Regions from separate parts of the Mesorhizobium sp. C264A genome, predicted to be linked through region 1. Evidence: predicted binding sites of a transcription regulator. Region 1 holds the regulator's gene; the other holds the start of a gene.

Region 1 (3,404 bases):
GAGAACGTCGCCTACGGCCCGCGCATCCATGGGCTGGCCAAGCGCAAGTCCGACATGGACCAGATCGTCGAGCAGAGCCTGAAGAAGGCGGCGATCTGGAACGAGGTCAAGGACCGCCTGCAGGAGCCCGGCACCGGCCTGTCCGGCGGCCAGCAGCAGCGCCTGTGCATCGCGCGCGCCATCGCCGTGTCGCCGGAAGTGATCCTGATGGATGAGCCCTGCTCGGCGCTTGATCCGATCGCCACCGCCCGTGTCGAGGAGCTGATCGACGAACTGCGCCAGAACTACACGATCGTCATCGTCACCCATTCGATGCAGCAGGCGGCGCGCGTGTCGCAGCGCACGGCGATGTTCCATCTCGGCTATCTCGTCGAGGAGGGCGCAACCGACAAGATGTTCACCAACCCCGACGACAAGCGCACCCAAGATTACATTACCGGCCGCTTCGGCTGAACCTTCCGGCGGGTGAATTTCAGGCACGAGGACCAAGATCATGGGTGAACATACCGTCGCCTCCTTCGATGAAGAGCTCGGGCAGATCAGCAAGCTGATCCGCGACATGGGCGATCTGGCAGGCTCGATGGTCAGCGGCTCGACCAGGGCGCTGCTCAATTCGGACAATGCGCTGGCACAGCGTGTCGTTTCCGACGACGCCATCATGGATGCGCGCCAGCGCGAACTGGACGACCGCGCCATCACGCTGATCGCCAAGCGCCAGCCGATGGCCAACGATCTGCGCGCCGTGGTCGGCTCGATCCGCATGGCCGGCGACCTCGAGCGCATCGGCGATCTCGCCAAGAACATCGCCAAACGCGTCGGCACCGTGGGCTTGAGCGTCACGCCGCGCGACCTCTCGCACTCCATCGATGCCATGGCGCAACTGGTGCTGATCCAGGTGCAAGGCGTCGTCGAGGAATATGCCGCCACCGATGCGGCAGCTCTTGCAAAACTCAGGAATGACGACGAGCGCATCGACGTCAAATACACGTCCGTGTTTCGTGAGCTCTTGACCTACATGATGGAAGACCCTCGCAACATCACCGCCTGCACGCATCTCTTGTTCTGCGCCAAGAATCTTGAGCGCATCGGCGATCATGTCACCAACATCGCCGAAAATGCGTATTATGTGCTGACCGGCCAGCAATTGCCCGCCAATCGTCCGAAGCAGGACGAGACGGCGATGGCCACGCCGGCCTGATGAGGGTGAACTGCCTATGATCGCGCCACGCATCATGGTCGTGGAGGACGAGGAGCCACTAGGCGTGCTCCTCCGCTACAACCTCGAATCCGAAGGCTATCAGGTCGAGGTGGTGACACGCGGCGACGAGGCCGAGATCCGCCTGCAGGAAAACGTGCCCGATCTCCTGGTGCTCGACTGGATGGTGCCGGCTGTTTCCGGCATCGAGCTCTGCCGGCGGCTTAGAGTGCGGCCCGAAACCGAGCGGCTGCCGATCATCATGCTGACCGCGCGCGGTGAGGAAAGCGACCGCGTGCGCGGCCTGTCCACCGGTGCCGACGACTATCTGGTCAAGCCATTCTCGACGCCGGAGTTCATGGCGCGCGTGAAAGCGCTGCTGCGCCGCGCCAAGCCGGAAGTGCTGTCGAGCGTGCTCAAGGTCGGCGACATCGTGCTCGATCGAGAATCGCACCGGGTCTACCGCAAGAAGAGCGAGATCAGGCTCGGACCGACCGAGTTCCGGCTGCTCGAATTCATGATGCGCCATCCCGGCCGCGTGTTCTCGCGCAGCCAACTGCTCGACAATGTCTGGGGCGAGACGATCTATATAGACGAGCGAACCGTCGACGTGCATGTCGGGCGGCTGCGCAAGGCCGTCAACAACGGCCGCATGCCGGATGTCATCCGTACCATTCGCGGCGCCGGCTACGCTATTAGGGAAGACTAGGATGCTGCGCGTCGCGCCGTTGCCGGCCATTCAGGCGACATGCTTGCCGGATTTCGCCTGAATGCCCGGCGCGAAAATCTCCTGGTCGACGAAGCCGAGCGCGCGCATGGCGCAGCCTTCGCGGATCAGCGGCAGCTCGTTGGGCTCGGTGTCGAAGGAGATCGATTTCGAGTGCTGGCCGCCGGCGGTCTGGGCGATCGCTTCGCGCAATGCCGGTTCGATCAGGTCGAAGGCGGCGGCGCTGACGCCGACCATGGCGACGGGTGCCGGATCGATCAGAGCAAACAGGCTGCCGAGGCCGAAGCCGAGCGCCTCACCGGCCCTGCGATAGGCTTCGCGCTCCGGGCCATCGGTTTCGCGGGCGCGCGCGGCGAGTGCGCGCATATCAGCGTCGCCGATATCGACCGGCTCGGCATCCTCGCCCATCATTTTGGCGCTGCGCCAGATGGCGTAGTTTCCGGCATAGGCCTCGACGCAGCCGCGCCGCCCGCAGCGGCAGAGCGCGCCGCCCGGACGGTGGATCATGTGGCCGAACTCGCCGCCCGAGGAATGGGTGCCGGTGAACAGTTCGCCTTTCAGCACCAGTCCCATGCCGATGCCGTGCGACAAGAGGATGGCGATAAAGTTGTCGCGGTAGCGCTCGGGCTGGCGCCATTGCAGCGCCACCGCCATCATATTGCAGTCGTTCTCCATGGTGGCCGGAATGCCGAATTCCACTTCCAACATGTCGGCGAAGGCAATGTCGGTCAGTGGCGTGATTGGCGACCACAGCATGGCGCGCGCCTGCGAATCGGTGATGCCCTGGATGCCCATGGCAATGCGGGCGATGCTCTGGACATCGAGGTCGGGATCCTCAAGCCGCCGCCGGACGATTGCTACGCATTCGCCAATCAGCTCGTCGCGCGGCTTGGTCAGCGTGTCCAGCCGGCGCTGTTCCTCGGCGACGACGTGGCCGGCATAGTCGATGACGGTGACGGACAGGAAATTGAGCGACAGCACGACGGTCATCACCGCCGCCGCTTCCGGGTTGAGGCCAAGGCCGACCTGCGGCCGGCCGCGTTTCAGTGCGCCTGTCTCGCCAGGTTTGCCTTCAATCAGGACGCCTTCTTGAATCAGATCAGACGAGATTGCCGATATGGTCGAGTGGCTGAGGCCGGTGGTCGCCGCAATCTCGGTCCGCGACGGCTGGCCGGCCCGGCGCACGGCCGAAATCACCATGGCACGGTTGCGACGGCGCAGATCGTCGTGGCGGATTCCAACCGACATTTGTTTCCTCCCGGCCTCCTCGCGCCTCATGATAGTGAAGGCGTTCGACGGCACCAGCCAAATATTGGCAGACGCCGGCAGCCCTGTCATTGTTTATTGCGGACCTCGAAAAAATTCGGCAAGGCCATCAGAATCCATCAGAATCGATGTTGACAGCGCCTTATCATTGAACCAGTATTTTTTCGAGGCTCGAAAAAATAGGGCCTCTGTGTGCCGGCCCTCGGGCCAGTTTTG
Region 2 (3,404 bases), 290 kb from region 1:
ACAGCGCCATGGCCATCGCCTTGCGCTCGCTTTGGCCGAAGACCAGTCCGTAGCCGCGGGTGAATTGCGGCGGCGCCTTGGCCGAGCCCTTGAACTGGTTGACCATCTGGCATTCGGTGACGCGGACCTTGCCGAGCAGCACGGCGAAGGGCAGTTCCGGCACGTCGAGTTCCAGCTCGACCTCGCCGATACGCACCTCGCCGACAAAGGGGTGGTTGCGGGCATAGCCGCGCTGGGTGGAATAGCCGAGCGCCAGCAGAAACCCTTCATCGCCGCGTGACAGCGCCTGCAGGCGGATGTCGCGCGCCATCGGAAACTCAAGCGGCTCGCGGGTGATGTCGCCGGGGACATGGTCCTGCGGCATGTCGCCATCCGGCTCAATCAGCCCTTCGCGGGCGAGGATCGTCGAAACGCGCGGCATGGCCTGCGTTTCCGTCTCGCGCTGGAGCGGTTCGGCGACATCGGCGCCGGCGGCGAGTTCCGGGTCGAGCAGGCGGTGGGTGTAGTCGAAGGTAGGCCCAAGCAGCTGGCCGCCGGGCAAATCCTTGTAGGTCGCCGACACGCGCCGCTCGACCAGCATGGCGCCGGTGTTGATGGCGTTGGTGTAGCCGAAGCGCGGCAGTGTGGTGCGGTAGGCGCGCACCAGGAAGATCGCCTCGATCATGTCGCCGCGCGCCTGGACTATGGCGAGCGCCGCCAGTTCCCGGTCGTAGAGCGATCCTTCGCTCATCACCCGGTCGCCGCCGAGCGCCAGCTGTTCCACGATCTGGTCGAGGCGCAGCGCCGGCACCGAACGGTCGCCGCGACGGCGGTCCGCAAGCAGGCTGTGGGCATTGGCGATTGCGACTTCGCCGCCTTTTACCGCGACATACATTTATGCCTCCATCATCTTGATGCGCGTCGTGCGCGGCAGGCAGGCGATACCGTCGGGCGCCGCCAGGAGGATGTCGACGCCGCGCGGAAAGCGCTGGCTGTTCTGCTTCCACTGTTCGACGAAATGACGCGGCATCTGTGCCGGCGCGATCGCGGCAGAGACTTCGATGCCAGGACCTTCGAGCAACAGCGGCGCGCCCGAGACGAGATTGCTGACCTGCAGGATCAGTGTCGTCGAGCGGTCGGGATAGTCCTGCGTGCCTTGCGAAAAGCCGTCGAGAGCAGCCATCTCGGCCGGGTTGGCGATCAAGGCGAAATGCGCATCGGCCGGCGTGTTGGCAAGTGGCGCGCCGGTGTGGAAACCGAGCCAGGATTTGACTGCCGCGGACGCCTGCAAGGCAGGGTCGAGCCAGAGCGGGGTGTCGTTGTCGCATAGCGAAAGCGCGATGGCGCCGGCGGTTGCCGACAGCGGCGCCGGCGGCCGGGCGAAGGCCGGCAGAGGCTGCACGCTGCCCGGCCGCGCCATGGCGTCCATGATTGCGCGGAAGACGGTCTGGGCGTTGAACACCGGATCGGCGAAACCGCCGTCGATCGATTGAGCTGCGATGTCCATCAGTCTTCTCCGCGCACCATGGTGAAGAAATCCACTTTCGTTGCCGCCGTCTCGGCGCGGCGCTTTTCGCGCGCTTCGCCTTGGGCGGCACGCAGCGGCGCCACCAGCGCGGTTTCGACCGTCCTGCGCTGCGCCGGGTCCTGCCAGAGCGCGTCGGCGATTGCGGCCAGCCTGGCCTTCTTCCTGTCGCGGCCAAGCATGTAGCTGTGGCCGACCTGTCCGGAAGGGAGCCGAACTGTGGCGCGGGTGACCGTCGCTTCACCGACATTGAAGGGTGCGCCGCCGCCGCCGATGCGACCACGCACGGTGACCAGACCGGTTTCCGGGCCACGCAGAAGCTCGGCCTCGGAGGTCAGGCCGGCCTCGTTCCAGAGCCGGGCGATGTCGTCGCCGTTAGCCTGCGCCAGCGTTGCCATGACGTCTTTGCGCTCGGCCTGTTCCCGCGCTTCCTGTCCTCGCATTGGGTTACTCCCTGACCATGTAAAATTTGTCTAGTGATATAGACAACTATACAAATTATACCTATTATCTAACCCGTGTCCATGACGGGTGGATGACAGGGGCTGGAGCGGGGGGAAATGGTGGCTCAAAAGAGCGCGAGCAGCATCGAACGCCGCAGTGGCGTCTCGCTCTGGCGGCAGATCGCCGACCAGATCCTGCATTCGATTGCGTCCGGCGATTTTGCCGAGAATGCCGCGCTGCCGCCGGAGATGGCGCTGGCCGAACGCTACGGCGTCAACCGCCACACGGTGCGCAGCGCCATATCGGCCCTGGTACAGGACGGTGTGCTGCGGGCCGAGCAGGGACGCGGCACTTTCGTGTTGTCGCGCAAGCGGCTGTCCTATCCGATCGGCGCGCGCACGCGGTTTTCGACGGGCCTGCAGGGACAGACTTCGGAACGGCATATCGTGCTGCTCACGTCCGTAGTTGAATCGGCCAGCCAGCGCGTCGCCGACGGCCTCGGCCTTGCCAGGGGCACCGAGGTGATCCGGCTGGAGACGCGCGGCGAAGCCGATGGACGGCCGGTGTCCCGCGCCGCCAGCTGGTACGAAGCAAAGCGCTTCGCCGGCATCGATGCCGTGATGGCGGAGACCGGTTCGATAACCGCCTCGCTCCGGCGTTTCGGCATCGACGATTATCTCCGGCAATCGACGGTTCTGTCGGCGCGTCACGCCGATGCCGCCGACCTTGCCGATCTCGATTTGCAGCCCGGCGCCATCGTGCTGGTCGCGGTCGCCGTCAACGTCACACCGGACGGCCAGCCGATCCAGTTTGCCGAAACGCGGTTTCCGGCGGAGCGGGTGGAGCTGAAGCTGTCGGCGCTGTAGGGAGCGTCGAGACTCATGCGATATCAGACCAACTCGGTCGCGCTCACTTGTCAGCGGCTTGACGTTTGAGGACCGCCTTCCCCCACTCCGTCTCGGCTTCGCCGAGCCACCTCTCCCCCTCCGGAGGGAGAGGAAGGGAGCCCGCCTTGCCAAGCTCGCGCCTTTCCTCTCCCCCGTCGATCGGGGGAGAGGTGTCGAGCGAAGCTCGACGGAGTGGGGGTCGACCTGCGCAGGGCATGGTCAATTCCGGCCGGGTTCACCGCCTGCCATGTTAAGAACCCACCTCGATCACCGCCTTGATCAGCCCGGATTTCTCATGCGCCCATCTTGCGAGATCGCGCGGCGTTCCGGCCAGTGTCGTGCGGTGGGTGACAAGTTTCGCCAGCGGCACCGCGCCGTTGCGGATGGAGGCGGCGACGTGGTCGAAGTCGACTTTCAGCGCATTGCGGCTGCCGACCAGCGTCATTTCGCGTTTGTGGAATTCCGGGTCGGAAAAGACGATGTCGTCCTTGACGACGCTGACCAGCACGAGCGTGCCACCATGCGCGACATGGGCGAAGGCCGACTGCACCGAGGCGGTGTTGCCGGTG

The links. Region 1 encodes PhoB, which activates phosphate uptake and scavenging genes when phosphate is short. Its sites were predicted from a motif close to TGTCATNNANCTGTCAT; they were not measured.
Region 2: a site for PhoB is predicted at 2,029-2,045, ahead of phnF (phosphonate metabolism transcriptional regulator PhnF). Genes of this name have one in related genera too.

The regions. Positions count from the first base shown of each region.
Region 1 is NZ_JAMYVY010000002.1:1,909,442-1,912,845, forward strand. It holds gene pstB (phosphate ABC transporter ATP-binding protein PstB) at 1-453, shown strand, start outside; gene phoU (phosphate signaling complex protein PhoU) at 494-1,198, shown strand; gene phoB (phosphate regulon transcriptional regulator PhoB) at 1,215-1,904, shown strand; gene NKL04_RS28415 (ROK family protein) at 1,935-3,170, opposite strand.
Region 2 is NZ_JAMYVY010000002.1:2,198,689-2,202,092, forward strand. It holds gene NKL04_RS29795 (carbon-phosphorus lyase complex subunit) at 1-874, opposite strand, end outside; gene phnH (phosphonate C-P lyase system protein PhnH) at 875-1,486, opposite strand; gene phnG (phosphonate C-P lyase system protein PhnG) at 1,486-1,947, opposite strand; gene phnF (phosphonate metabolism transcriptional regulator PhnF) at 2,065-2,814, shown strand; gene NKL04_RS29815 (zinc-binding alcohol dehydrogenase family protein) at 3,086-3,404, opposite strand, start outside.